DNA from 3 places in the Sorangium sp. So ce1014 genome. Region 3 is predicted to be linked to each of the others. Evidence: riboswitches for the same ligand, from Rfam matches in the RefSeq annotation. Region 3 holds a riboswitch; each other region holds the start of a gene.
What was found. Region 3 has a riboswitch for cobalamin ahead of WME75_RS01615 (energy-coupling factor ABC transporter permease). Riboswitches for the same ligand answer to the same signal wherever they lie in the genome.

Region 1: another riboswitch for cobalamin. It lies ahead of WME75_RS05655 (TonB-dependent receptor); the one in region 3 lies ahead of WME75_RS01615 (energy-coupling factor ABC transporter permease).
Region 2: another riboswitch for cobalamin. It lies ahead of WME75_RS20365 (ribonucleoside-diphosphate reductase subunit alpha); the one in region 3 lies ahead of WME75_RS01615 (energy-coupling factor ABC transporter permease).

The regions. Positions count from the first base shown of each region.
Region 1 is NZ_CP150356.1:1,495,870-1,505,792, forward strand. Features, by position in the region: gene typA (translational GTPase TypA) at 1-541, opposite strand, end outside; cobalamin riboswitch at 705-885, shown strand; gene WME75_RS05655 (TonB-dependent receptor) at 1,130-3,280, shown strand; gene WME75_RS05660 (N-6 DNA methylase) at 3,424-6,288, shown strand; gene WME75_RS05665 (hypothetical protein) at 6,294-6,893, shown strand; gene WME75_RS05670 (DNA-directed RNA polymerase) at 7,034-7,738, shown strand; gene WME75_RS05675 (ATP-binding protein) at 7,835-9,923, shown strand, end outside.
Region 2 is NZ_CP150356.1:5,334,427-5,344,349, forward strand. Features, by position in the region: gene WME75_RS20355 (hypothetical protein) at 29-1,492, shown strand; gene WME75_RS20360 (hypothetical protein) at 1,561-2,541, shown strand; cobalamin riboswitch at 2,679-2,886, shown strand; gene WME75_RS20365 (ribonucleoside-diphosphate reductase subunit alpha) at 3,144-5,636, shown strand; gene WME75_RS20370 (ribonucleotide-diphosphate reductase subunit beta) at 5,633-6,652, shown strand; gene WME75_RS20375 (acyl-CoA thioesterase) at 6,639-7,061, shown strand; gene metE (5-methyltetrahydropteroyltriglutamate--homocysteine S-methyltransferase) at 7,081-9,393, shown strand; gene WME75_RS20385 (cysteine-rich CWC family protein) at 9,390-9,629, shown strand.
Region 3 is NZ_CP150356.1:403,440-413,362, forward strand. Features, by position in the region: gene WME75_RS01605 (CbiQ family ECF transporter T component) at 1-292, opposite strand, end outside; gene WME75_RS01610 (hypothetical protein) at 282-668, opposite strand; gene WME75_RS01615 (energy-coupling factor ABC transporter permease) at 665-1,399, opposite strand; cobalamin riboswitch at 1,477-1,681, opposite strand; gene WME75_RS01620 (enoyl-CoA hydratase/isomerase family protein) at 2,606-3,433, opposite strand; gene WME75_RS01625 (3-hydroxyacyl-CoA dehydrogenase family protein) at 3,684-4,574, opposite strand; gene WME75_RS01630 (tetratricopeptide repeat protein) at 4,784-9,923, shown strand, end outside.

The DNA of each region.
Region 1 (9,923 bases), 1.1 Mb from region 3:
CCTCGTGCTCGAGCTCGCGCTTGGCCTGGCCGAACTTCGCGACCGCGTAGAGCGTCGAGAAGTCCATCTGCGGGTCGCTCGCCTCGAGATCGCAGAAGAGGTCGAACACCTCGGAGAGCACCTCGTGGGCGCGCGCGTCGCTCCGGTCGATCTTGTTGATGACGACGATGATCGGGAAGCCGCGCTGGAGGCACTTCGAGAGCACGAACCGCGTCTGCGGCAGCGGGCCCTCGGCGGCGTCGACGAGGAGCAGCGCCCCGTCGGCCATCATCAGCGTGCGCTCGACCTCGCCGCCGAAGTCGGAGTGGCCGGGCGTGTCGACGATGTTGATCTTGACCCCGCGGTACCGGATGCTCGTGTTCTTCGCGAGGATCGTGATGCCGCGCTCCCGCTCGAGGTCGTTCGAGTCCATGACCCGCTCGGCCACGACCTCGTTTTCCCGGAAGGCGCCCGACTGGCGGAGCATGTGATCGACGAGGGTCGTCTTCCCGTGGTCGACGTGGGCGACGATGGCGATATTGCGGAGGTCATTACGCGGCATATATACAGCGGCGGCCGTTTAGCACGCGTTCCACGGAGGAGCGAGCCCATCCTCGCTAGAGCTCGAACGTTCGGCCCGCCCGCGACGCGAGCGCTGCGAGCCGAGCGGGCGAGGTGAGCGGGAGCGATTGACAGCCGGAGGGGCGCCACCGTAGGGTGCGCCCGCGCTGGTGCCTGGGCGCCTGCCCAGGCTGAATAGGGAACCCGGTGAAATTCCGGGGCTGCCCCGCAGCGGTAAGCGAGAACGACCTCCCACGAAGCACTGGCCCGCGAGGGCTGGGAAGCGGTGGACAGTAGGAACCCGGCCCGGCCGGAGCGCTCGCGAGCCCGAAGACCTGCCAGCGCCCGGCGACGGGGAGACATCCGATGCCGGTTCGACCTGGGAGCCTCGAGGGAGGCGGTTAGGTCCGAGCCGGTGCATCTCTGCGCACGTCCCGGATCCCGAACCGCCCCCCGCGATGCCTCCTGGTCGCCCGTGGGGGCGAGGGTCGGTCCAGCGCATCGCGCCGGATTCGCCTTTTCCTCCTCGCGGAGCTCGACACGAGCGGCCCGCCGCCGCTCCGCGCGATGGCAGCGAAGGAGGACACGAATGCTCCGCGAGACGGTCACGATCGGTCACGAACACCGCCATCCGCTCGGTCGGATGGCCGCACTGGCCCTCTTGCTGGCCACCGCGCGGCCGGCGCGCGCCGAGGTCGAGCCGCCGGAGGCGCCCGCGGACGGGGGCGCGCTCGAGGTCACGGTGCAGGCGGAGAAGCCGGGCAGCGAGGCCGCCTCGCGCGTCTCGGTCGGGTACCGCGAGCTCGAGCTCCGGCCGAGGCTCCGGCCGGGCGACCTCCTCGAGGCGGTCCCCGGGCTCTTCGCCGTGCAGCACGCCGGCGGCGGCAAGGCGAACCAGTATTTTCTGCGCGGCTTCGACGCGGACCACGGGACCGACGTCGCCTTCTTCGTCGACGGGGTGCCCGTCAACCTGGTCAGCCACGGCCACGGGCACGGCTTCACCGACCTCTACTTCATGATCCCGGAGCTCGTGACAGGGCTCGACGGCTACAAGGGGCCTTATTACGCGAGCATCGGCGATTTCGGCACGGCGGGCGCCGTCAACCTCCGCTTCGCCGAGAAGCTCGACGAGAGCACCGCGCAGCTCAGCGTGGGGCAGTACGGCATCCTGCGCGGCCTCGTGATCGCCTCGCCGGATCTCGGCGACGATTGGCGCGCGGTGGCCGCGGCGGAGGTCTACCGGAACGACGGGCCGTTCCTCAATCCGGAGCGGCTCGAGCGCTTCAACGTGTTCCTGAGGGCGACGCACGACCTCGGCGGCGCCGGGAAGGTCCAGATGACCTGGATGTCCTACGGATCGACCTGGTCCGGCTCCGGCCAGATCCCGGCGCGCGCCGTGTGCGGCGAGGGCGAGCAGGGCGGCCTGAACCCGCCGCCCTCCGCCTTCGGACAGCCGTGCATCGACCATTTCGGCGCGGTCGATCCGACCGAGGGCGGGTCGACCGCGCGGCACATGGGGTCCGTCGCCCTCTCGACCGCGTGGCGGGACGCCGACCTGAGCGCGATGGCCTACCTCCTCGGCTATCGCTTCACGCTGTACTCGAACTTCACGTTCTTCAGCGAGGACCCCGTCCACGGCGATCAGATCGAGCAGAACGACGACCGCACCGTCGCGGGCGCAGAAATCCGGTTCCGCAAGCAGCTCGAGCTCGGGGGGGCGAGGTTCACGACCTCGCTCGGCGCGCAGCTCCGCGCGGACGGGATCGACAAGTCGCTCCACCACGACCAGGCGCGCGAGCGGCTCGAGGAGAGGGACCGGACCCACATCGACGAGGGCCAGATCGGCGTCTACGTCGAGCAGGACGCCCGGCTCCGGCGCTGGCTCCGCCTCGTGCTCGGCGCGCGCGGGCAGTGGATCGACGTCAACGTGGACGACCTGCGCGAGGACCTCCGGGCGACCGGGAACAGGTCGAGCGGCGCCCAGGGGCAGATGCAGCTCCTGCCGAAGCTCACGGCGATCGTCTCGCCGATCGACGGGGTCGATCTCTTCGCCCACTACGGGCGCGGCTTCCACTCGAACGACGCCCGGGGCGTGGTGCTGGCCCAGGGGGCGGCGACGCTGATCACCCCGGCGACGGGCTACGAGGTCGGCGCGCGGGTCGCGCCCGTGCGCGGGCTCTCGCTGAGCGCGGCCGGGTTCCTGCTCGATCTCGACTCCGAGCTGGTCTGGAGCGGCGACGCCGGCGTGACCGAGGCGTCGGGGCAGACGCGGCGCTACGGGGTCGAGATCGGCGCGCGTTACCGGCTCGGGAGCTGGCTCTTCGCCGACGTGGACGCGACCTTCACCCGCGCGCGCTTCCGCGTGAACGCCGGCAACGCGAGCGCGGTCGCCCTCGCGCCGACGCGGACGCTGACCGCGGGGGTCGGCGTCCGCCCGACGTTCGGCGCGTTCACGCCGTTCGCCGCGCTGCGGGTCAAGGCGATCGGCGCGCGGCCCGCGACCGAGGACGAGTCGCTCACCGCCGAGGGGTTCACGGTCGTCGACGCGAACGCGGGGCTCCGGTGGAGGAACGTCGAGGTGGCCGTGGACGTCCAGAACCTCCTCGACACGACGTGGCGCGAGGTCCAGTTCGCGAGCGACTCGCGGCTGCCGTACGAGCCGGCCGCGGTCACGGGGATCCACTACTCGCCGGGGTGGCCCTTCACGGCGATCGGGCGGGCGACGCTGCACTGGGAGTGAGGGGGTGCTGCGCTCAGGCCCGCGTGGCCGAGCGCGCGACCCTGGCGTGCGCGGGGGCGAGGGAATGACGTTCGCGGCGGCAGCGGCGGCGGAGGGAGGCAGGCTCGCGACCCGCGGTGCGCGCGTGTATCGTTCGCGCAGCCATGCCGACGCCCCGCGACGTCTTGCTGCTGCTCCCCCGGGCTGATCTCACGGCCCTGGCCGACCGCTTCGAGGTCGACCTGCCCGACCGGCGGAAGAAGGCGGCGATCGTCGACGCGATGCTCTCGGCGCCGGGGCTGCGTGCGGAGGGACTGCTGCGCGCGCTGCCTCTCGGCCAGCTGAAAGGCCTGTGTCGCACGCTCGACCTCGACGCACGTGCGCGAGACAAGGCCACCCTCGTCGCCCGTCTGCTCGGGGAGGCCTCGTCGCAGATCGACGCCCGAGACGTCGAGGGCACCGACGAAGCTCCTTCGGCCCGACCCGGCGCGGAAAGCGAAGCGCAAGAAGGTCGGCTGACGAAGGAGCTGATCGTGGGCTGCCTGCTCGAGGCAGCCAAACTCCTTCGGCACACGCTCGGTCCGAGCGGGCAGCATCGGATGACGATCGCCGTCCTGCTCCTCCTGAAGCGTCTGAACGACGCGGAGCCTTCCACGTTCAACATCTCCGTGCCTGCCCAGGCGCGCTGGGCGACGGTGGGTGCGAGCGTTCCATCAATCGACCTGGCACTCAACCGGGCCTGTGTGGCGCTCGAGGAGAGCAATCCGGCCCTCCGCGGCGTGCTCTCCTGGGCGGATTTCACGGACGAGCGACGCTTCGGGGAACGCGCGGAGCGCCTTCGCCTCCTCCACCGGCTCGTCCAGCTCCTCTCGGGGATGTCGCTTCGAGACGGGGATCTGGCCACGCCCGACACGCTGGGGCGCGCCTTCCAGATGTTCCTCGAGGAGATGGACCTCCGGGACGCGAAGCGCGCCGGTGAGCCCCACCCCACGATCGCGATCGCGGAGCTGATGGCCGAGCTGCTCGACCCCTCCGAGGGGATGCGTATCTACGATCCGGCGTGCGGCTACGGCACCTTGCTGGTCGCGTGCGCGACGTACGTCGAGCGCCGCGGCGGGAGCGGGCGAAGCCTCTCGCTCCGTGGTCAGGAGAGGAGCGTCGAAGCCTGGACGCTCGCCAGGATCAACATGCTCCTGGCTGGTCTGCCGGACGCACAGATCGACAGGGGCGACACGCTTCGCGATCCGCGCAGTACCGTGGGCGGGCATCTCGTGCAGCACGACCGCGTCCTCTGCGTTCCGCCGGTCGGCCTGACGTGGGGGCTGCATGATACGGCGGAGCGCGAACCCCATGCGCGCTTTCGGTACGGCGTGCCCCCCAGGAACCAGAGTGAATTCGCGTTCTTGCAGCACATGCACGCCAGCCTCCACCGCTCGGGGGTGATGGCGATGCTGGCGCCCGGCGGCGTCCTGTTTCGCGGAGGAGCCGAGGGGGAAATCCGCAAGCGAATGCTGAAGGACGACCTGTTCGACGCGGTGGTTGGGCTCCCTGCCAACCTGTTCCCGGCGACGAGTGGCCCCGCTGCGCTCCTCGTACTGCGCCGCGACAAGCCGGCGTCGAGGAAGGGAAAGGTGCTCTTCATCGACACCTCGCGAAGGTTCCAGGAGGAGCGCACGAGGAACCGGCTCGGGCCCGAGGACGTGGTGAAGATCACGAAGACCTTCCGGTCGGCCAGCGACGTTCCCGGGGTTGCGCGCCTCGTCCAACTCAAAGAGATCGCGACGAACGGGTTCAGCCTGGCGGTTCGCCGGTACGTCGACGATGACGCGCCGCCGGGCGACGAAGCCCCGGCGCAGATGTGGCGGCGCGTCGAGCTCAGGAACTATCGGAGCATCGCGGAGGCCAGCGTCGAGCTGGCCCCCTTCACGGTGCTCGTCGGCCCGAACGGCAGCGGCAAGTCCAACTTCGCGGACGCCATCGTGTTCGCGCGCGACGTCGCGACGGACGCCGCGACCGCGGTCGAGCGGCGCGGCGGACTCGCCGGCATCAGGCGCTGGCAGCCGGCGGACGAGGAGGACCGAACCGAAGTCCACGTCGACGTCCGCGCCGCAACGTCGCGCGCGGCTCTGGAGACAGACTACCTGCGTCACCGGTTCACGATCCGCGCGAAGGGCGACGGATCCTGGGCATTTCGCAGCGAGACCATCGAGCTCTTCGTCAGAGGCGCCCCGGTGGTCTGGGTCGAGCGGACGCCCGAGGGACTGAAGGTGGAGACCGAGCCGGGGGAGCGCGTGGCCTCGAGCGAGAGCGCCCCGAGGCCCAGCGAGACCGCGAGCGCCATGGTGTTCGCGCGCCAGCTCTTCGACCTCGCCACGGCCACAGCGCTCCGGAACGTCACGCGGATCCGGCTAGACGCCGAGGCCATGCGAAAGCCGCAGGTCGCGACCGAGAACACACGCCTGGACGAGTCGGGAAACAACATCGCCGTGGCGCTCCGGAGCCTCGATCCCGAGGGACAGGCGCGCGTCCTCGCCGCCATGCAGCAGATCGTCCCGGGGCTCTTGCGCATCGCCGTGGAGGCGTTCGATCGCTTCCTGCTCCTCAAATTCGAGCAGCGTCAGCCCGGGGGACACGTGGCGCGGTTCTCGGCGAGCGAGATGTCGGACGGCGCGCTTCGCGCGCTCGGTATCCTCGTCGCTGCCCAGCAGATGACCGGAGACGAGCTCGTGATCATCGAGGAGCCCGAGGTCGCGATCCACGTCGGAGCCGCCCAGCTGCTCTTCGATGTGCTCAAGGACGCGTCGACGAGGGGCTCTCTGCTGATCACCACGCACAGCGCCGATCTGCTCGACGCCGCGCGCGAGGAGGAGATCCTCGTGTGCTCGTACCGTGACGGGGTGACGCAGATAGGTCCGCTCTCGTCCGCGCAGCGCGACGTCGTTCGACAAGGGCTGTTCTCCGTCGCCGAGCTGATGCGCTCCGAGCCGCTGCGGATCGAGGGGGAAGAACCCACGAGCGTCCAGCTCTGAGCTCGATGAGGCGGCTCGTCTGCATCGTCGAGGGCAAGGGCGAGGTCGCCGCTATCCCGAACCTCTGTACGAGGATCCTCCGCCAGTACCTCGGAGACATTGCGTGGATCGTCGATCAGGATCCGATCCGGCAACCTCGTGGCAAGCTGGTGGACGGGACGCGCAAGAGCCCGCTGCGCCTCTGTCACGCCGATGGTGTGCGCCGCGCCGTGCTGCTCGCGCGGCAAACCCGGAAGGCCGACGCCGTGCTCATCCTGTGCGACGCGGACGTCGATTGCCCTGCGACGTGGGGCCCGGACGCGGCGCGCGTGATCAAGGAGCTCATGTCCGGCGACGCCGTGATGGCTGTTTGTGAGTACGAGACGTGGTTGCTTCTCAACTTTGCGGAGGATGCCCTGCGGCGGGCTGGAGCCCCCATGCCGGAGAGCAAACGCGGCGCTAAGGAGGTGCTGAAACGGCTCGTCCCGGGCTACCTGCCGACAACGCACCAGCTGAGCGAGACACGGAGGATCGACATCGCCCTCGTCCGCAGGCGATCCGACAGCCTCGACAAGCTCGTCCGGGCGCTGGCAACGATCTCGGGCATGCCCCTTCCGGATCGCTGAGCCGGCTGCGCCGTCGTCGCCCGGGAGGAAGGCCTCGATCCGCCGCCGCACGCGCACGCGCTGTAAGCTCCGCCCGGCCGCCCCGTTGCGAAGAGGTGCGCCCCCGGTCTCCACGCCGGAGCGCCGTCACGAGGGTTCCCATGCTGCTCCGCGTCCGCTCGTTTCACGCTCCGCGCATGCGCCACCCCGCGCGCAGGTACATGCCGCCCGCCGCGCTTTTCCTCGCGCTCGCCGCCGTCTTCCTCGCCTTCCTCGCCGGGTGCGGCCCCCGCCTCGTCCCGTTCACGCACGAGCTCCGCGTGCAGCACGACCTGTCCGACAGGGACGTGAAGAGCCTCCAGTTCTACGTCTCGCACGAGATCGCGCTGCGCCGCGAGCTCACGGCCGAGAGCTCGCGGATCACGAGCCACCACACGCTCCTGCTCGTCTCCGGCAAGGTCATCGAGGAGGTCGTCGTCGAGGATCGCACGCCCGGCGTCGTGGTCGCCGCGCGCGGCGGCGTCCTCTCGGTGAGCTTCGAGCCCGGCGCGTCGCTCACGTTCTCCGCCAGCCCCGAGCCCTCCGCACCCGCGCCGCCGTTCCCCGCCTTCGCGTCCCCGCCCGATCCGTTCCCCGGCAACGGGGGGCCGCTCCTCGCCGTCCCGAGCGCGGCGGGCGAGGACAGCAGCCCCGGCGGCAACTACTGGCTCGCCGCCGGGCCCGGCGGTGAGGTCCGGTACCAGGGCAAGGTGTTCTCGGCGATCGAGGACAGCCTGCGGGCGCACCTCCTGATCGACGCCGACGCGCTCGAGGAGGTCGTCGAGCGCCGCAAGGTCCTCCCCGGCGTGCGCCTCTCCGGCCGCTGACGCGCGGCCCGGCGCGCCGTTGCGAGGGCACGCGTCGTTGCGAGGGCGCGCGCCGTTGCGAGGGCGCGCTCCCTGCGCTTCCATGCCGCCCGCCCCGTGAGCCCCCCGACGCCCTCCCAGCACCGCGCCCCGCGCGCGCCGCGCGCCCGCGCAGAGCTCGTCGCGACAGGCTGGGAGCTGTTCTCGGGCCTGCTGTTCCTCTCCGCCGTCGTCCCCGCGGCCCTCACCACGCCGTGGCCGGCGATCCTCCTGCTCGCCTCGATGGCCCTCTCGGCCGCGCTCTCGGGCGTGCTCGTCCGCCGCGGCGACCGCGGCTTCGCCATCGCCGCGGCGATCCGCACCCTCTCGTGGCCGCTCGCTGTCTCGCCGCTCGCCTTCCGGGGAGCCCCCACCGCGCCCTCCTCCTGGCCGGGTCCGCTCGGGATCGGCCACGCGACGCCCCCCTCGTGGCTCGGCCTCCTGGTCACGGCCGTCGCCTTCGGCGTCATGGCCGGCGGCATGCGCCGCGCCATCTACCGCAGCCTGCTCCGCGCTGACGCGGCCGACGGCGGCGCCTCCGAGGCCGACTCGGCGCGCGCCCTCGCCGCGGCGCTCCGGCCGAGGCTCGCCGAGTCGGCGACGGCCGCCGGCATCGTCGGCGGGCACGTCATGCTGCTCTTCTGCGTCGCGTTCCTCCGCACCCAGAGCCAGGTCGTGTTCCAGGCGTGGTTCGAGGTCGTCCCCCTCCTCGCGCTCTCCGGCACCCTCGGCTTCACCCTCGCCGTCCGCCCCGCCACGCGCGCGATCGTCGCCGCCCTCCAGGCCGGCCCTTCCGGCGACCGCGCCCTGCTCGGCCGCGGCCTCACCCGCGCCGAGCGGCTCCCCGACGTCCTCGCCTCCCTGAACTTCGCGCTGTGGCTCGGGTGCACCGCGATCGGCATCGCCTACGTGCGCCCCGGCGCCACCTTCAGCCCGGGCGCCACCTTCAGCGTCGCCGACGCGCTCATGCAGCTCGGCTTCGGCGCGCTCTTCGCCTTCGGCGTCTCGTTCTACCAGCGCGCGTGGCACAAGGACTCGGTCGCGCGCGCGGTCGACCTCCTGCGCGCGTGGACGGGCGCGCCCGAGCGCGGCGGCGCGGCCCCGATGCCCCTCCGGCGGCGCATGCTCCGCGACTTCGGGCTGCCGCTCCTGTTCACGGGGCTCCTCTCGCTCTTCTCCTCCATCGGCCTCTACCGCGCGCTGGCGACCGGCTCGTCCTTCGACGAGGACTTCAACGCCATCACCGCGCTCTTCGCCTCGTTCTCCCTCCTCGTGCTCGCCGCCCTCGGCGTCGTCGCGCGGGCGGCGCGCGAGCTGTCGCGGCCGATGGCGCAGCTCGCCCGCGCCGCCGACGAGGTCGCGCGCGGCGAGCTCGACGCCGCCGTGCCGCGCCTGTCCGGGCCGAAGGAGGTCGTGGGCCTCGGCGAGAGCGTCGAGCGCATGCGGCAGGCGCTGTCTCGGACGATCGCCGAGCTCGAGGGCGAGCGCGCCGGCCTCGAGGAGAACGTCGCCGCGCGCACCGCGGAGCTCACGCGCGCCCTGTCCGAGCTGAAGCGGGCGCAGGCCGCGCTCATCCACGGCGAGCGGCTCGCCTCCATCGGCGAGCTCGTCGCCGGCGTCGCGCACGAGATCTACAACCCCCTGAACGCCATCGCCGGCGCCGCCCAGCCGATCGAGGAGCTCGCCGCCGAGCTCCGCGCCGTCCTCGACGCCTACCGCGCCGCCGAGCGCGAGCTCCCGGACGACCGCCGCGGCGCGCTCGAAGCGCTCCGCGCGCAGCTCCAGACCGAGGCGGCGCTCGACGATCTCGTCGGCATCTCCACGCTCGTCCACCGCGCGGTCGAGCGCAGCGTCCGCATCGTCACGAACCTGAAGAGCTTCTCGCGCGCCTCCGGCGAGCCGCTGCCCGTCGATCTGCACGCCGGGCTCGAGGAGACGCTGCTCCTGCTCGGCCCGCGGCTCCGACAGGCGCGCATCGAGGTGATCAAGCGTTACGGCGAGCTGCCGCTCGTCACCTGCCAGAGCGGAGAGATCAACCAAGTGTTCATGAACCTCCTCGTCAACGCCATCCAGGCGCTGGAGGAGGCGAGCGCCGCGCCGCCTGCGCGAGCCTCCGCGCCGCCTGCGCGAGCCTCCGCGCCGCCCGCCCCCTCCGCCCCGCCGGCCG
Region 2 (9,923 bases), 4.9 Mb from region 3:
CAGCAGAAGTAGAAAGGAAAGAGTCCCTATGCGCATTGTCGCGTCTTCCGTCACCGCAGCGCTCCTCCTGCTCTCACCGTCGGTGTTCGCTGACGCCTTCGACGAGTACGCGGGGAACACGTCGTATACGTTCGACCTTCCCGCCATCGCCGGCGGGTGGTCCGTGGCCCTGGATGGGTTCCCCACGACAGCCCAGGAGATCGATGGCTACGAGCTGGCCGGCCGGCTCCTCGCCGCCAACGATCAGACCGTGTACCTCCAGAAGAACTATGGTTCGAGCGTCTACGTGCCCGTCGCGACGCTGAGCGACGGGCCGATGGATCCGAGCTTCCTCGCCATCTCACCGGACGGCAGCACGATCGCGCTCGGGGTCGGGTACGGGGCGCCGCTGCTCGTGTTCCCGAGCTCCATCCTCAGCATCACCTCGCCGCCGGACCTGCTCAGCCACGTGGACGTGATCGAGCTCGACGTCGACTACTACGACCTGGCCTGGTACGGGAACGAGGCGCTCGTCATCAACGGCGGCTGGAGCGACCCGGGCGGCTACACGAGCGGCGTCTATGCCCTCGATCTGACCGCGTCGCCGATCACGGAGATCCCGCTGATCACGAGCATCCCCGGCGCCTCCGCGGGGATCGCCGTGGACTCCGAGGGCAACCTCGTCACCGGGATCGGCCATCTGACCTCGCCCAACCGGACAGGAGAGCTCCGGATCTGGGCGGCGGCCGACGTCCAGGGCGTCATCAATGGCACGTGGAACGCCTACGCGTATGGCGGCAGCGAGGGCTCGCTCCTGGCGAGCAACGTGCTGAACGCGGCGGCGCTCGGCTTCGACGAGGACGACACCCTGCATGTGGGCGGCGGAGACGCGTTCGGCGTCGGCGGCGCGAGCGAGAACGGCTACGCCGCGCTCATCCGCGCCAGCGTCGTCGCGAGCGTCGTCGGGGGCAGCCAGACGCCGGTGAACGAGGCGAGCTCGTCGCAGTACCTCGAGCTCGCGCCGGACGTCTGCGAGGACGACAGCACGACCTCGCCCATCGCGTTCGTCGGCCACACGAGCGCCCTGGCGATCGTCTGGAACCCGTCGGGCGACGAGTACTCGTCCCCCGCGGGGCAGTGCTACTCGGCCGGAAGCGCCTCGGACTTCTGGGAAACCTGGGTGACGCCGAAGGTGACGCTGTACTTCCCCGACGGCGCGCCGGACTCCGACAGCGACGGCGTGCCCGACGGCGCGGACAACGCCTACCTCACCGCGAACTCGAACCAGCGCGACACCGACGGCGACGGCTTCGGGAACATCGCGGACGCGGATCTCGACAACGACGACGACGTGGACACGGACGATTACAACATCCTGATGGCGGCGTGGAACACCCAGCTGGGCAACTCCGGATACAACCAGCACGCCGACTTCAACGGGGATGGGAGCATCAACAGCACCGATTATAACATCCATTCCGCGCGCTACGGTACGTCGGCGCCGTTCTACTGATCAGCACGCGGGCCGCGCGACGCGTCGGGCGCGTTCCGACGCGTCGCGCGCCCGCCCTCGGAGGTCTCATGGTGTTTCGCATCGCGCGCGCGAGCGTGCTTCTGTCGGTTCTCACGATCATCGCCTGTTCCTCGGAGGACTCGCCGTCCGAGAGCGGGTCCGGGGGAATGGGAGGAACGGCCGCGCAGGGATCCGGCGGCGCGGCCGGTCAGGGAGGGGCCACCGGATCGGGCGGCGGGGCAACCACGTCGTCGAGCGACGCCGGGAGCGGCGCGGGCGGCGCGACGAGCACCGGCGGCTCGGGCGGCGCTGGGGGCGACGGCGGCGCTGGGGGTGCCGGGGGCGACGGCGGCACTGGCGGAGAGCACGCCACCGGCGGCGCAGGGGGTTCAGGCGGGGCGGGCGGCGCTGGTGACGGCGGCGCTGGTGACGGCGGCGCTGGCGGCGGGGCCGCGGGCGGCGGCGGCGGCGGCGGCGAGGGCTGCACGGGCGCGGAAACGGTGTTCGCCTCCGAGGTGGTAAGCCACCTCTTCGGGCCGGGCCAGACCTATGGGCAGGACAGATTCCCGGGCATCGCCTTCGGTCCTCCCAAGGGCGGGGGTTGCTGCGCTGGCTCGACCGACGTGGTGTCTCTCGGCAACGGCGGCACCGTCACCTTCGGCTTCTCGGGCAATCTCATCCTCGACAGGCCAGGACCGGACTTCATCGTCTTCGAGAACGCGTTCCAGACGGGCCCGACCACCGTGTTCGCCGAGCTCGCGACCGTGGAGGTGAGCCAGAACGGCGTCGACTGGATAGCCTTCCCGTGCACGGCCACGGCGGCCGCCTACGGCTCCTGCGCCGGCTGGCACCCCGTGCTCGCGAACCCCGACACGAGCTCCATCGATCCGACCGACCCCGAGGTCGCGGGCGGCGATCTATTCGACCTCGCCGACCTCGAGCTCAGCTTCGCGCGTTACGTGCGGATCACCGATCGGCCGGACTTGACCGGCGCAACGGGCATCTTCGATCTCGACGCCGTGGCGATCGTAAACGCGTCCTGCCCCTAGCTCTACCTCTGCTGCGGGAAGTCGGCCGGGAAGCGAACCGCAATGACGCCAAGGAACCAGGAAGCAGTGAGGAAAGCAGAACGGGGGAATGCCGGCCCACCCCCAACATATCGCTTGACCAGCGCCGCGCACCACAATATGTAGTACCTCGTGTTGGTGCCTCGGGCTTCGGTCCGGGGCTCAAAAGGGAACCCGGTGCGAATCCGGGGCTGCCCCGCAGCGGTAAGCGAGAACGATCTCCACGACGAGCACTGGCCTCCGGGCTGGGAAGCGGTGGACCGTAGGAACCCGGCGAGAGCCGGAGCGCTCGCAAGTCCGAAGACCTGCCAACATCCTGCGTCGGGGAGACATCCCGCGCCGGTTTGACCTGGAAGCCTCGTGGGAGGGCGGTAGGTCCGAGCTGGCGCCGACTCTCGCGCTTGTCCCGGTTCCGACCCCCTCCCGCGTCGTCTTCCTTTCGCCCGCGGGGGCGAGCGGTCGGTCCGAAGGCTCTCTCCTGAAGAGCACGCGCCCCGTGCGCATCGGCTGGCTTCTTCGCTCTCGCGGCATCGACGCGAGCGGTCCGGGACCGCTCCGAACGAAGCACGACGAGGAGGATTGCCATGCTGAGCGATACGTCGATGAGGAGCAACGGCGCGGCGCCGTTGCGCGCGCTCCACACGCCCCACACGAGCACCCGCGGCGCCGAGGACGCACTCCCGCACACGACGATGCGGGTGAAGAAGAGGAACGGATCGAGCGAGCCTGTCGACGTCAACAAGATCGTCCGGGCCGTGAGCCGCTCTTGCGCCGGCCTGTCCGACGTGGACGCGCTCCGCGTCGCGACAAAGACCATCAGCGGCCTCTACGACGGCGCGACGACGCGCGAGCTCGATCAGCTCTCCATCCAGACGGCGGCCTCGCTCATCGCCGATGAGCCCCAGTACGCGAAGCTCGCGGCGCGCCTGCTCGCCACCTATATCGACAAGGAGGTCCGCAACCAGGAGATCCACGCCTTCTCGCAGTCCATCGCCCTCGGGCGGCGGCTCGGCCTCATCAACGAGCGACTCCACGGCTTCGTGGCGCAGAACGCCCGCAAGCTGAACGACACGATCGAGCCGGGGCGGGACAACGAGCTCGAGTACTTCGGCCTGCGGACCCTCTACGATCGCTATCTGCTCAAGCACCCCGAGACGCGCCTCGTCGTCGAGACGCCGCAGCAGTTCTTCCTGCGCATCGCGTGCGCGCTTTCCGAGACGGCGGCGCAGGCCATCGAGCTCTACCGGCTCTTCTCGTCGCTCGACTACCTCCCGAGCTCGCCCACGATGTTCAACGCGGGCACGGGCCACGAGCAGCTCTCGAGCTGCTTCTTGCTCGACTCGCCGGAGGACCACCTCGAGACCATCTACCAGCGCTACACCGACGTCGCGATGCTCTCGAAGTTCTCGGGCGGCATCGGGCTCGCCTACCACCGCGTGCGGTCACGCGGCTCGCTCATCGAGAGCACCAACGGGCACTCCAGCGGCATCGTGCCGTGGCTCAAGACGCTCGACGCGTCGGTGGCGGCCGTGAACCAGGGCGGCAAGCGCAAGGGCGCCTGCTGCGTCTACCTCGAGCCGTGGCACGCCGACGTGGAGGAGTTCCTCGCGCTGCGCGACAACACGGGCGACGAGGCCGCGCGCACGCACAACCTGAACCTCGCGAGCTGGGTGCCGGACCTCTTCATGAAGCGGGTCGAGGCCGACGGCGAATGGAGCCTGTTCGATCCGAAGGACGTGCGCGATCTGCCCGATCTCTACGGAGACGAGTTCGAGCGCCGTTATGCCGAGGCCGAGGCGGCGGGCCTCGCCAGGAAGACGATGAAGGCGCGCGAGCTCTACGCGCGGATGATGCGCACGCTCGCGCAGACCGGCAACGGCTGGATGACGTTCAAGGACAAGTCGAACCGCGCGTGCAACCAGACGGCGCTGCCGGGCCGCACCGTCCACCTCTCGAACCTGTGCACCGAGATCCTGGAGGTGACCTCGAAGGAGGAGTCGGCCGTCTGCAACCTGGGCTCGATCAACCTCGCGCGCCACACGGCCCTGCGGGAAGACGGCGCGGTCGCGTTCGACCTCGAGAAGCTCGCGCGTACGGTGCAGAGCGCGGTCCGCCAGCTCGACCGCGTCATCGACCTCAACTACTATCCCATCGCCTCGACCCAGCGCTCGAACCTCCGCTGGCGGCCGGTGGGGCTCGGGCTGATGGGGCTGCAAGACGTGTTCTTCCAGATGCGTCTGCCCTTCGACGCCCCAGCCGCGCGCGACCTCTCGCGGCGGATCTCGGAGGAGGTGTACTATCACGCGCTCTCGACGTCCGCGGACCTCGCGGCCGAGAAGGGGCGCCACCCGTCGTTCGACGAGACGCGCGCCGCCCGCGGAGAGCTCCAGTTCGACGCGTGGGACTCCGTCCCGGAGGACACGGCGCGCTGGGAGGCGCTCCGCGCCCGCGTCCGCGCCGAGGGGCTGCGGAACTCGCTGCTCGTCGCCATCGCGCCGACCGCGACGATCGCGTCGATCGCGGGCTGCTGCGAGTGCATCGAGCCGCAGGTGTCGAACCTCTTCAAGCGCGAGACGCTGTCCGGGGATTTCCTGCAGATGAACCGCTATCTGGTCGCGGAGCTCAAGCGGCACGGCGCCTGGAACGACGCCGTGCGCGCGCGGCTCAAGCTCGCGGAGGGCTCGGCCCAGGGCCTCGACGAGCTGCCGGAGGAGGTCCGCGCCGTGTACCGGACGGCGTGGGAGATCCCGATGCGCTCGCTCATCGACATGGCCGCGGATCGCGGCGCCTTCATCGATCAGAGCCAGTCGCTGAACCTCTTCGTCGAGACCCCCACCATCGGTCAGCTGTCGAGCATGTACTTCCACGCATGGAAGAAGGGCCTCAAGACGACCTACTACCTGCGATCGCGCCCCGCGACGCGCATCACCAAGGCCACCGTGGACGCGGCGCCGGACCGGACGCCCGGGGGCGGCGCCGAGCCGCACCCCGAGCGCGGGTGGGTGCCCGCGGCGAAGGCGGCCGCGGACGTGGCGTGCGCGCTCGAGAACCCCGAAGCGTGCGAGGCCTGCCAATGAGCCGCCTGAGCCGCCCCGCGCGCCTCCTGGATCCGGGCCACTGCCTCACCCTGCGCCCGATGGCCTATCCGGTCTTCTTCGAGATGTACCGCGCCGCCATCAGGAACACGTGGACCGTGGAGGAGGTCGACTTCTCGACGGACGTGGGCGACCTGCGGAAGATGACCGGCGCGGAGCGGCACCTCGTCCAGCGCCTCGTCGCGTTCTTCGCCACGGGTGACTCCATCGTGGCGAACAACCTCGTGCTCAACCTGTACAGGCACATCAACGCCCCGGAGGCGCGGATGTACCTGTCGCGGCAGCTCTATGAAGAGGCGTTGCACGTCCAGTTCTACCTGACGCTCCTCGACACGTACATCCCCGATCCCGAGGACCGTCACCGCGCCTTCGCGGCCGTCGAGAACATCCCATCGATCCGGGCGAAGGCCGATTTCTGCATGCGGTGGATCGATTCCATCGAGTCGCTCGGGCGGCTGGACTCGCGCGCCGCGAGGCGGCAGTTCCTCCTCAACGTCATCTGCTTCGCCGCGTGCGTCGAGGGGCTCTTCTTCTTCGGCGCGTTCGCGTACGTGTACTTCCTGCGCTCGCGCGGCCTGCTCCACGGGCTCGCCGCGGGGACGAGCTGGGTCTTCCGCGACGAGAGCGCGCACATGCGCTTCGCGTTCGAGGTCGTGAGCACGGTGCGGCGCGAGGAGCCCGACCTCTTCGACGCCGGACTCTCGCGGTCGATCGCCGACATGATGGATGAGGCGATCGACTGCGAGGCACGGTTCGCGGAGGATCTCCTCGGCGCCGGCGTCGCGGGCATGTCGGCGCGCGACGTGCGCCGCTACCTCGAGTTCTGCGCCGACCAGCGGCTCGCCACGCTCGGCATGCCGAAGCGCTACGGGGCGAAGAACCCGTTCTCCTTCATGGACCTGCAGGATGTCCAGGAGGTCACGAATTTCTTCGAGCGCCGCGTCTCGGCCTATCAGGTCGGCGTCTCCGGGGAGGTCGTCCTCGATGCCTCCTTCTGAGATCGAGCGCATCGAGGCCGGGCTCATCACCGAGGCTCGGCTCGTCGAGATGGTCTTTCCCGGGCAAACGAACCATTACGGGACGCTGTTCGGCGGACAGGCGCTCGCCCTCATGGATAAGGCGGCCTTCATCCTCGCCTCGCGCTACGCGCGCCGCGCGGTGGTGACCGCGAGCAGCGAGAAGGTCGACTTCCATGTGCCTGTGCGGCAGGGTCAGCTCGTCGAGCTCGTGGCGAGCATCGCCGCCACCGGGCGCTCCTCCATGACCGTGGAGGTTGGCCTCTACGCCGAGGATCTGATCAGCGGAGATCGGCAGCTCGCCACCCGCGGCCGCTTCGTCCTCGTCGCGCTCGACACGCACGGGAAGCCGACGAGCGTCCCACCGTTCCGATCGATCGCACAATCCTGAAAAGGAGAAAGGGACTCCCATGTCCGTGCTCGCAACGTGTCTAGGTTATCCGCGTTTCGGCATCGCTCGAGAGCTGAAGAAAGCGCTCGAGAGCCACTGGTCGAAGAGCTCGCCGGCGAGCGAGCTCGAGGCGACGGCGTCGACGCTCCGTCGCCGGCACTGGTCGGCGATGAGGTCGCTGGGCATCGATCAGATCCCGAGCAACGACTTCTCGCTCTACGACCACATGCTCGACATGACGGTCGCTGTCGGCGCGGTGCCGGCGCGTTATCGCGCCATCCCCGATCCTCTCGTTCGTTACTTCGCGATGGCGCGGGGTCTCCAGGACCGCGCCGCGGGCGTCGACGTCGCCGCCCTGGAGATGACGAAGTGGTTCGACACGAACTACCATTACATCGTCCCCGAGCTCGATCCTGGTCAGCAGTTCGAGCTCGAAGCGTCGAAGATCGTGGGCGAGATCGAGGAGGCGCGCGCGCTCGGCGTCGAGACCCGCCCCGTGGTGGTCGGACCCGTCACGTTCCTGCTCCTCTCCAAGCTCGCGCCGGGGTCGCCGGCCGGCGCCAGCCCCCTCGATCTCCTGGATCGGCTGCTCCCGGTCTACGAGGCGCTGCTCGGGACGCTCGCGGAGCGGAACGTCGCGTGGGTCCAGATCGACGAGCCGTGCCTCGTGCTGGACCTGGACGCGCGCGCTCGGGACGCCTGCCAGAGGGCGTTCGCCCGGCTCGCCGCGTGCGCGCGGCGACCGCGCGTCCTCCTCGCGACGTACTTCGGCGCGCTCGGCGAGAACCTCGCGCTCGCCGCGGGGTCGGGCTTCGATGCGCTCCACGTGGACCTGGTGCGCGCGCCGGAGCAGCTCGACGCCGCGCTCGCGGCGCTCCCGCCGTCGATGTCCCTCTCCGCGGGCGTGGTCGACGGCCGAAACATCTGGCGCACCGATCTCGACGCCGCGCACCGGCGGATCCGACGCGCGGTCACGGCGCTCGGGCCGGACAGGGTCTTCGTGGCGCCCTCGTGCTCGCTGCTCCACGTGCCCGCCGACCTCTCCGTCGAGAAGAAGCTGGACGCGGAGCTGCTCCGCTGGATGGCCTTCGCCGCGCAGAAGCTCGCCGAGCTCCGCGCGCTCGCCGACGCCGCCGCGACGAGCTCGCCCAGCTCGGCGGCCTTCGACGAAGCGCGGAGCGCGCTCGCCGCGCGGCGCGCCTCGCAGCGGACCCGGAACCCGGGGGTCCGCGCGCGGGTCGACGCAGTGAACGATGGGATGCTGCGCCGGGCGTCGCCGTTCGCCGAGCGGGCGGCGAAGCAGCGCGCGCGCTTCGGCCTCCCGGCGTTCCCCACGACGACGATCGGCTCGTTCCCTCAGACAGGCGACGTCCGCGGCGCTCGCGCCGCGCTGCGCGCTGGTCGGATGACGTCGGAGCAGTACGAGCGATTCCTGAAGGACGAGACGCAGCGCTGCGTGAAGAGGCAAGAGGCTATCGGGCTCGATGTCCTCGTACACGGCGAGTTCGAGCGCAACGACATGGTGGAGTACTTCGGCGAGCAGCTCGCCGGCTTCGCGTTCACCGAGAACGGGTGGGTCCAGAGCTATGGTTCGAGGTGCGTGAAGCCGCCCGTGCTCTTCGGGGACGTGTCGCGCCCTTCCGCGATGACCGTCCCGTGGTCCACGTTCGCGCAGTCGCTCACGGCGAGGCCCATGAAGGGCATGCTCACGGGGCCCGTCACGATCCTCCAGTGGTCCTTCGTGCGCGACGATCAGCCCCGCAGCGAGACGTGCGCGCAGATCGCGCTGGCGCTCCGGGACGAGGTGGCCGACCTCGAGGCCGCCGGCATCGCGATGATCCAGGTGGATGAACCGGCCATCCGCGAGGGGCTGCCCCTCTGCCGCGACGCCTGGGGAGCCTACCTGCGATGGGCCGTGGACGCGTTCCGGCTCGCCACGAGCGGAGTCCGCGACGAGACCCAGATCCACACGCACATGTGCTACTCGGAGTTCGGCGACATCCTCGACTCCATCGCCGCGATGGATGCCGACGTGCTCTCCATCGAGACGTCGCGCTCCAGGATGGAGCTCCTCGCCGACTTCGCGCGCTTCCGCTATCCGAACGAGATCGGCCCGGGCGTCTACGACATCCATTCGCCGCGCGTGCCGACCCTCGACGAGATGGTCAATCTGCTCGAGGTCGCAGCGCGCGTGCTGCCCGGCCATCAGCTCTGGGTGAACCCGGACTGCGGGCTCAAGACCCGCGGCTGGGAAGAGGTCGAGGCGGCCCTGGTCAACATGGTGGAGGCGGCGCGGCTCGCTCGACAGCGGCTCGCCGGCGTGACGACGTGACGGGTGCCGACATCGATACGTCGCGGTGTCCGCTCTGCGACGAGGCCAATGCGTGCGGGGTGGCCGGGGGGGCGCCGACATGCTGGTGCTTCGAGGTGTCGATACCCGCAGCGGTGCTCGATCGGGTCCCCCAGGAGGCGCGGGGCGTCGCGTGCGTGTGCAGGGCGTGCGCGACGGGGCGGAGGGATCCGGCCAGGACGACTGAGCTGATCGGCCGGCTGTTGCGGGGCCGGTGACGCGCCTCCGGTCCGCCGCCGGAGGGCCGGGGTCGCTCCTCGACCGAGGATCTGCCCTCCCGCGCGCTGCGCCAGAGGTCATCGACAGGCTCGCCCTCGTCAGCGCAGCCGAGGAACGCGACAGGGGGAAACCATCGCACCCGCGATCCACACCCATCGGGAGGTCATTTCAGCCCCTTTGCCCAGCCAGGCGGGCCGCGCCATAACACACGGTCGAGCCTGGTAGCACGATCTTTCAAGATCGTGCTACCAGCCCAGCCGACGAGGCGCCGGCAGGCGAGCGGCGACAGAAAG
Region 3 (9,923 bases):
GCGTGAGGGCGTCGAGCGGGAACGGCGCGCCCGCGAGGAGCGGCTCCCCCGGGGTGAGCGCGAGCGCGAGCGCGGCCGCGAGCCCCCCGACCCACGCGGCGGGCGCGAACGCGCGGAGGACGGCGCCCGCCGTCACACCCTGGAGGCGGAGGGCCGCGCACGCGACGACGAGCAGCGCGGCCGGCGTCCAGGGCGAGCGCGCGCCCGCGGCGACGCAGCACGCGGCCACGGCGGCCCCGAGGCGGAGCCGGGGATCCACGTCGCGGAGCCGCGCGGGGAGATCAGTCGGCACGGAGGCCTTCGACGCCGGGCTTGCCGCCGGGCTCGCCGGCGGGCTGACCGGCGCGCTCGACGAAGAGCACGCGCGAGAAGTAGCCCAGGGCGAAGCCGGAGAGGAGCCCCGCCCAGAGGAACGCGAAGAGCAGGAGATCGCCCTCGAAGCCCGCGAACAGCGGCCCCGTGTCGTGGCGCCCCGCGTCCTCGGCGACGCGGCGGATCACGGCCTCGTCGACCCCGTCCCAGGAGGCGTTGCCGCACGCGACGAGCCAGAGCGCGGCGGCAGCCGGGAGCGCGGCGGTGAGCCGGAGCGCGGCGGCGAGCCTTGGCGCGGCGGCGCGCGCGCGCCGTGCGAACGCGGGCAGCGCGCGCTGCGCGACCCGCCGCGTCACGACGCCCCCGCGGCGAGCGGGACGACCCGGAGCCGCTCCAGGATGTCGGGCCGCCGGGCGCGCAGGAAGACGAGGGCCCCCGCGGTCATGGCGCCCTCGAGGAGGCCGAGCGGCAGCTGGGTGGGGACGAAGGCGAGGGCGACGCCGGTGAACATGGACGTCACCGACCCTTCGCCAGCGAGCCCGAGCGCGAGCTCGAGCGCCGTGGTCGCGTACGTGGCCCAGTCCGAGGTCACGCCGGCGAGGAACCCCGCGACCCAGAGGCTCGCGCCGCAGCGCTGCGCGAGCCGGAAGGCGAGGTACCCGGTGAACGCGCCCGCGATGCCCATCGACGCCACGTCGGCGCCGAGCGTGGTGAGCCCGCCGTGCGCGAGGAAGAGGGCCTGGATGAGGAGCGCCACCACGGTGACGAGGACGGCCATCCAGGGGCCGATGAGCACCGCGGCGAGCCCGGTGCCGCACGGGTGGGAGCAGGTCCCGGCGGTCGGCACCGGCACGGGCATGCACGAGATCGCGAAGACGGCGGCGGCGACGAGGCCGACGAACGGCTTGTAGAAGACGTCCTGCTGGGTGCGCTGCCGGAGCAGGTGGAGGGCGATCGCGACGAAGGGCAGGGCGATCGCGTTCCAGACCGCGCACCAGCCGAGCGGCAGGACGCCTTCCGCGAGGTGCATGGCGGCCGCGGGCCGGGCCGCGAGGAGCGTCACCAGGAACACGCAGGCGATGGACACGGCACGGCCGTGGGGACCGAATTCGGCGCTCCGGGTGAGGTCCGCACCCGAACGCCACGAAGACGTGCGCAAGCTGCACCTCGTGGGGGGCTCGGGTAGGTCTCCCGGCTCATGGGTTCAGGGAGCTGTTCGAGCTCCCAGCGCTGCGTCCACCTTCCCAGGCCCGTTCATGAGGCCCAGTGGTCTTCGGAGGCAGCTCCCCACTCACGGTGGCGGTACCGCGCCGGTTTTGCACCGGCTTCCCTGTTATGCCCTGAGGGCACCCGAGGCGTAGATTGTCAGATGGATCTCGGTAGTCCCGTTTCGCGCCCGGCGTCAAGGACGTCGCGCCGCGATCGCGGGGAGGCGCTCGTCTCGCGGCGCGGCGAGCGGACGGTCCCGGCGCTGCCGCGGTGTGCCGTGCGCTGATGGCGCCGCCCTGTCGAGCCGACCGGCAGCGCCACACGGGATCGCGCCCTGTGCAATGGTGGAATCGGAGGCGCGGACGAGAAGGAGAAGGAGAAATTGACCGAGACGCACGAGGCAAAGCTTTCTCGAAAATGCTGCAAGCCTTGTGCTTCTGTAGTTAAAGTCTCTTTACTTGTTCACCTCAGGGTCGCTGCTGGCTCCGGCGTCCTCTCGGGGCGGCGCCGCCCCGTGCGCGCGGCGCGGGTGCTGGGCCCTCTCGGAGCGTGCGCGCCTGGTGCGCGCAGCGCCCGCTCCGGTGGTTTTCTCGCGGCAGTGTGCCTTGTTCGTCCTGGCTCTTTACTTGTGAGCAGGTGTTCCGTGCCTGGCTCCCTTTGTCGCGGCGCCTGCCGTGAGAGGGGGCGGCGGGCTCTCGTGTTCTCCTTTCCGAGAACGCGAAAATGGACTCCACCGGAGGCTGTCTCCCGTGCACGGGTATGCCCGGCTCGAACGCGCATTCGCGGGAATGGGCGGCGTCTGCGCTGTGCGGTCGTCTGGCTGTCCTCGTGCCGGGCGCAATTCGCTCACCCGCGTGCATGCCTTGCACTTTGTTATCGACAACCTGCCCTCGGGTGCCACACTCTGATCACCGCATGCGCACCGGCGCGGTTTCCCCCCCCGGCCCGGAGCGCGTGCGGGTTTTCTTGAGCACCGCGGCGGACGTTCACCACGTCGCCGCGGTCCCCCTGCCGCGGTCATGTCTGGCCCCCCTCCAGCATGATGCGCGGTATTTTTTTGCCATCTGGCGGGCGGCTCGGAAACTCACTTTCCAATGAATGCGGCCTGGGATTTCGCCAGGAAAGCCTTCATTCCGAGCTGCTGGTCGTCGCTGCCGAAGAGCGCGGCGAAGGCCTGGGCTTCCAGCTCGTTGGCGGCGGCGAGGTCGAGGCTTTCGCCGCGCAGGAGGACGCGCTTGGCGGCGGCGACGGCGAGCGGCCCGCGCGAGGCGATCTTGAGGGCGGTGTCGCGGGCGCGCGCGAGGAGCTCGGTCGCCGGGAAGACGGCGTTGACGAGCCCGATCGAGAGCGCCTGCTCGGCGGTGATCATGTCGCCTGAGTAGATGAGCTCGCGTGCGCGTCCGGGCCCGACCCGTCGCAGCAGCCGCTGGGTGCCGCCGAACCCTGGGATGACGCCCAGGTTCACCTCGGGCTGGCCGAGCTTGGCGCCTTCCGCGGCGTAGATGAAGTCGCAGGCGAGGGCGAGCTCGCAGCCGCCGCCCAGCGCGAAGCCGTTGACCGCGGCGATCACGGGGAACGGGGCGGTCTCGATGAGGTCGCCGAGGCGGTGGCCTGCGTCGGCGAACCGCTTCGCGGCGATGCTGTTCATGGCGGCCATCTCCGCGATATCGGCGCCGGCGACGAACGCCTTGCCGGCGCCGGTCAGCACCGCCGCGCGGACCTCGTTGCCCTCGGCGGGCGCGAGCAGGTCGCGGAAGGCCGCGGTGAGCTCGCCGAGGACGGCGGGGTTCAGGGCGTTGAGCTTGTCGGGCCGCTGGATGGTCACGGTGGCGACGTGGCCCGCGCGCTCGACGGCGACGAACTGGAGCGTACCGCGAGCAGAGATCCCCGGCTGCTGTTCTTGAGCGGTCATGGGGTGGGGTTAGCAGCGCCCGGCGCCGGGGGGAAGCGCCTGCCTTGCGCCCCGGAAGGCGTCATTTCGTGCCCGTCTGGGCCTGCTATGTATTCATTGCGTTCCTGGACGCAGACCGCACGCGGTCGTGGGCAATCGCGTGGACAGGCTGTCTCCCGGACCGCCAAAAATGTTCGCATCTCGCGGATAGCGCGGCGTCCCTCCACCCCCGCCCCCGCTGGCGCCGCCGCGCGCGCCGCAGCGCAGCCGCCTACACGGCCCTCCCCGTCTTCTGCCCCTTCTCGTCGTACACGTAGAACCCCCGCCCGCTCTTCTTCCCGTACCACCCCGCCGCCACGAGGTTCCGCAGCAGCGTGGGCGCCCGGTACTTCGAGTCCCCGAACTCCCGGTGCAGCACCTCCGCGATCGAGAGCACCGTGTCCAGCCCGATCAGGTCCGCGAGCTCCAGCGGCCCCATCGGGTGGTTCAGCCCGAGCCGCGCCCCCGCGTCGATGTCCTCCGGCGTCGACAGCCCCTCCTGGAGCGCGAAGCACGCCTCGTTCAGGAACGGGATCAGCATCCGGTTCACGATGAACCCGGGCTGGTCCTTCGAGGTGATCACCGTCTTGCCCAGCCCCACCGTGAGGGCCCGGACGGCCTCGTACGTCGCGTCCGACGTCTGCACCCCCCGGATGAGCTCGACGAGCTTCATCAGCGGCACCGGGTTCATGAAGTGCATCCCGATGACCAGCTCAGGCCGGCCGGTCACCGCCGCGAGCCGCGTGATCGAGATCGACGACGTGTTCGACGCCAGGATCGCCCCCTGCGGCATCGCCGCGTCCGCGAGCTTGAAGATCCGGCTCTTCACGTCGAAGCTCTCGGTCACCGCCTCCACGGCCAGGTCGACCCCCGACAGGCCGGCGATGCCGTCCGCGACCGCGACGCGGCCGAGGAGCGCCTCCCGCGCCTCCGGGGCCATCTTCCCCTTCTCCACCTGCTTCGCGAGGATCGCGGCGATCTGAGCCTTGCCAGACTCCGCCACCGGCCTCGAGACGTCGCACAGGACCACCTCGAGGCCCGCGGCCGCGGCGACTTGGGCGATGCCTCGCCCCATCTGGCCCGCGCCGATCACCCCGAAGCGCTTGATCGTCGTAGCTTCCATGCCCGTGGTGGATACCCGAAGCCGAGGGCGCGGTGAACCGCCCATGCCGACGGCCCGCCCGCTGGCCGTCCCCGCGGCAGAAGCGCGCGAAAGCTGCGCCCGCGCTTTTGCCGCGGGGGCGAGGATCCTTGAAACCGTGTCGTCTGCCCGGCTATCTTCGCCCGGCCGTGAACGGACCGGACCGAATTCGCGAGGTCCGCGGAGATACGATGAGCGTTGAGACGATTCGGATGGCCCTCGGGCGCCTGCAGGATGAGCCCGAGAACGAGGCAGCCTGGAACGAGCTCGCGGAGGCCGTGACTGCTCCGAACAACGGCGCGGGCGCCGGTGACGTCGAGCGCCTGCTCGGCGCGGCGCGCGGGCGGCACGAGGAGCGGCGCGAGTGGCAGGCCGTCGCTCGCCTCCTCGAGCTGGAGATCGCGCTCGCCGCCGGCAGCCCGGTCGAGGGCGCGATGCAGGCGGAGCTCGCCCGCGTCTACCACGAGGAGCTCATCGACGTGGAACGCGCGACGGCCGCCTACAAGCGGCTGCTCGAGCTGCGCCCCGACGACGACGACGCCGCCGAGGCCCTCGAGACCGACGCCTCGAAGCGCGAGCGGTGGCGCGACCTCGTGGACCGCTACGTGGCCGAGGCCGAGGCCGCGACCGACGGCGCCTTCAAGAGCGCGCTCACCACGAGCGCGGCCGACATCGGCTACCGCTACGGCCGCGCCGAGCTCGGCGCGAAGGTGGGCGAGCTCATCGATCTCGCCCTCCAGCTCGACCCGAAGAACCGCCGGGCCGCCAACCTCGCCGAGATCGCCTTCGCCTCCGCGGGGGACTGGGACGCCGTCGTCCGCGTCCAGTCGCTCGTCAAGGCCGAGGCCGAGCTCAAGGAGGACCGCATCGCGGCGGGCGTCCGCGCGGCGCGCACCATCAAGGCCCACCTCGATGACCCGGCCCGCGCCATCGCGGCCTACGAGGAGGTGCTCGATCTCTCGCCCGGCCAGCCCGAGGCGCTCTCGTTCCTGGCCGAGGCGTACTCCGCCGCGGGCGACTGGGATCGCCTCGTCGCCCTCTACGAGGACCAGCTCCGCAGCGGCGGCGTGAAGCCGGGCGACGAGCTCGGCATGCTCGTGCAGATCGCCATGGTCCACTGGCGCATGCGCGCCCAGCCCCAGGCGGCCGAGCCCTACTTCGACCGCGTGCGGCGCGCCGACCCGGCGCACGCCGGGATGCTCAACTTCTACCGCGAGGTCCTGGAGCAGCGCGGCGACAAGCCGCGGCTCACGACCATCCTCACGGACGCGCAGCGCGCCGTGCCCGACGGCGCCGAGAAGCGCGCCCTCGCCACCGAGCTCGCGCGGCTCGCCGAGTCGCAGGAGAACGCCGCCAAGGCGATCGAGCAGTACAAGTCCGTGCTCCGGACCGATCCGGAGAACCGCCAGGCGCGCGACGCCCTGAAGCGCCTGTACCTCCAGACCGAGGGGTACAACGCCCTCGTCGAGCTCTACCGGCAGGACCTCGAGCGCACGCCCGTCGACGACGTCGCCGGCAGGGTCGCGGTGCTCGGCGAGATCGCCGGGATCTACCGCGACCGCGCCAAGAACGACGCGGCGCTCGTCACGGTCCTCACCCAGATCGTCCAGCTCGACGACAAGGACGTCGGCGCCGTGCGAGAGCTCACCCGCATCTACGAGGCGCTCGGGCGCTGGCGCGACCTGCTCTCGTACCAGCAGCGCCTCGCCGAGCTGACCGAGAGCCGCGCCGAGAAGGCGGGGCTCTACCGCGCCGTCGCGCGGCGCTGGTTCGACCAGTTCTCGAACGTCCAGAACTCCATCGCGGCCTACGAGGCGCTGCTCACCGTCGAGCCGATCGACGAGGAGGCGCAGCAGAAGCTCCGCGAGCTCTACCTGAAGCGGCGCGCCTGGCCGCAGCTCTACTCGCTCTACGAGCGCAAGCTCGACAGCGCCGAGGGCGCCGCGAAGATCGAGCTCCTCGGCGAGATGGCCAAGCTCGCCGCCGAGCGGCTCGATCGCGGCGGGGACGCGATCACGCTGCAGAAGCGGATCCTCGAGCTCGACCCGAGCGCCCCCGGGGTGCTCGACGCGCTGGAGAAGCAGGCCGAGCGCGAGAAGGACTTCGCCACGGTCGCCGAGGTGCTCGAGCGGCGCGTCGACCTCGCGGCCGACGACGCGGCGCGGCTCGTCTCGCTGCAGAAGCTCGGGGCCGTGTACGCCGAGCGCCTCAAGGATCCGGCCCAGGCGGCGCGGACGTGGCGGCGCGTGCTCACGCTCTCGCCGGGGCACGCGCGCGCGCTCCGCGTCCTGCGCGACGCGTACTTCACCGCGGGCGACTGGGACGGGCTCGAGGAGCTCTACGCCTCGCAGAACGACTGGGAGGGCCTCGTCGACTTCCTCTCGGGCGCCGCGGACAAGGCGACCGACCCGGCCACGAAGCTCGACATCTCCTTCCGCGCGGCGCGGATCTTCGAGGAGCAGCTCAAGGCGCCCGAGCGCGCGGCGCGCTCGTACGAGCGCGTGCTCAGCGTCTCGCCGAAGGACGCGCGCGCCGCGGCGGCGCTCGTGCCGATCTACGAGGACGAGGAGAAGTGGGCCCGGCTGCCGGCGCTCTACGAGATCCTCCTCGACGCGACCGAGGACACCGAGGCCCAGGTCGGCATGCTGCGCAAGCTCGCGGCGGCGACGGGCGGCCCGCTCTCGGACAAGCCGAGCGCGCTCGGCTACGCGCGCCGCGCCTACGAGCTCAAGCCCGACGAGGAGGGGCTCGAGCTGCTCGAGGCCTGGTCGCGGGCGGCGGGCTCCTGGGGGCCGTTCGTCGAGGCGGTCGAGGGCCGGCTCCGGACGGCGACGGACCTCACGACCGACGTCCAGCGCACGCTCCGGCTGAAGCTCGCCGAGGTGTACGCGCGCGAGATGGGCAAGCTCGACGAGGCGGTGACCGTTTACCGCGGCCTCGTCGAGGACGACCCGTCCGACGACGACACGGTGCGGGCGCTCGACGCGCTCCTCCGCGCGAACGAGCGGCAGGCCGACCTCAGGTGGCTGTTCGATCTCAGGGCGAGCCAGGTCGAGGGCGAGGCGCGCGCCGAGATCCTCGAGGAGTGGGCGACGCTCGAGGAGGAGGTCTTCGGCGATCCGGCGAAGGCGATCGAGCTCCTGCGCAAGGTCATCGCGCTCACGCCCGGGCGCATCAACGCGCTGCGGGTGCTCTCGCGCCTCCTGAACGCCGCGGGCGAGTACGAGGCGGCGGCCGAGATCGTGGCCACGCACCGCGACGTCAGCGAGGGCGACGAGCGGGCGCGGCGCGAGATCGAGCTCGCGACGCTCTACCTGGACCGGCTGGATCGTCCGTCGGACGCGTTCGAGGCGGCGGTGCGCGCGCTCGAGCTGTCGGCGCACGACCCCGACGCGATCGCCGTGCTCTCGCGGCTCGTCGAGCGCCCGGAGACGCGCGTGCGCGCGGCCCGGGTGCTCGCCGTCGAGTACGCCGAGACGGGCAACCACCGGCGCGAGGCCATGGCCCTGCGGGTGATCCTCGAGGCGGAGCGAGACCCGGCGCGGCGCCGAGAGCTCTACCTCACGCTCGCGAACGTCGAGGAGACGAAGCTGCACGCGGCCGGGACGGCGTTCGACGCGCTGCTCCGGGCGCTGCACGAGTTCTCGGACGACATCGAGCTCTGGGACCGCGCCGCGGAGCTGTCGCGCCGCGCCGGCCGGCCGACCGACCTCGCGGAGGCTTACCGGGTGCACCTCGTCGCGGGGCGCACCGAGGGCGACAAGGTGCTCGGGAGCGCCGTGGAGGTCGAGCTCTGCGAGCGCGCGGCGAGCCTGCACGACGAGCAGCTCGGCGATCCGGAGGGCGCGAAGCCCTACCTGGAGCGGGTGCTGAGCCTCGATCCGAACAGCCACCGCGCCTTCGAGCGGCTGAAGCAGATCCTGACGGCGGCCGAGCGCTGGGGCGAGCTCGAGGAGCTCTACGACCGCGCCGCGAAGGGCACGACTGATCAGAGCGAGCGCATCGAGCTGCTCAACGAGGTCGCGCTGATCGCCGAGGAGATCATCGGCGATGCCGCCAAGGCGATCGGCTACTACGAGCGCATCCTCGAGCTCGATCCGTTCTACACGGCGGCGCTCGACTCGCTGGAGAAGCTCTACGAGCGCGAGGGGCGCTTCCGCGACCTCGCGGCGCTCCTCGAGCAGCGCCTGAAGACGGCGACCGAGGCCGAGAGCGTGGAGATCAAGCTGTCGCTCGGCAGCATCTACCTCGACCGGCTGCACGAGCCGGACGGGTCGCTCGGGCACCTCGAGGACGTGCTCCGGATCCGCCAGAACGATCCGAAGGCGCGCGAGCTCGTCGAGCGGCTGCTCGACATCGGGGCGCTCCGGCTCCGGGCGGCGCGCGTGCTCGAGGCGGTGTACGAGGCGCGGGACGAGATCCGGCAGCTCGTGCGGGTCCTCGAGATCCGGCGCCAGGGCGCGGAGACCGAGTCGGAGCGGCGCGAGCTGCTCCGCCGCGTCAGCGTGCTCCAGGACGAGCGGCTCAAGGACGACGCGGGCGCGTTCGCCAGCCTGTCGGAGCTCCTGCCGCTCGAGCCGGAGGACCTCGCGGCGCGCGAGCGGCTCATCGAGATCGGCCGGCGCCTCGGCGAGCACGAGCAGGTCGCCGAGGTGCTCACGGCGGCCGCGGACGCGTGCGGGACGGCCTCGATCCGCGGCGAGATCCTGATGGAAGTCGCGAGGATCTGCGAGGACCTCCTCGGCGACGCCGACCGGGCCGAGAAGGTCTACCGGCGTGTGCTCTCCATCGATCCGACCGATCCGTCGCTGGTCATCCCGGCGGCGCAGGCGCTCGGCCGCATCTACGCGGCGAAGGAGGAGCACCTGGCGCTCGCGGGCGTGCTCGCGATCGAGGTGCGCCTCGAGGAGGACGTCGAGACGCGGCGGTCGCTCTACGAGCGCATCGGCACGCTGTACGAGACGGTGCTGGACGACCCGGCCAAGGCGATCGAGGCCTGGCAGGCGCGGCTCGGCGACGACAGCGCCGACACGGCGGCGCTCGCGGCGCTGGAGCGGCTCTACGAGCGGACCTCGCAGTGGCGGGAGCTCGTCTCGGTGCTCCGGGCGCGGGAGCAGGCGACCACCGACCCGGAGGAGCGGCGGCGCGCGATGACCAAGGCGGCCGAGACGCTCGCGCAGCGGCTCGCCGACGTGCCCGAGGCGATCAACGCGTGGCGCGCGGTGCTCGACGAGTTCGGGCCCGAGCGCCCGACGCTCGCGGCCCTCGAGGCGCTCTACGACCTCGACGAGCGCTGGGTCGACCTCGCCGACACGCTGGAGACGGACCTGT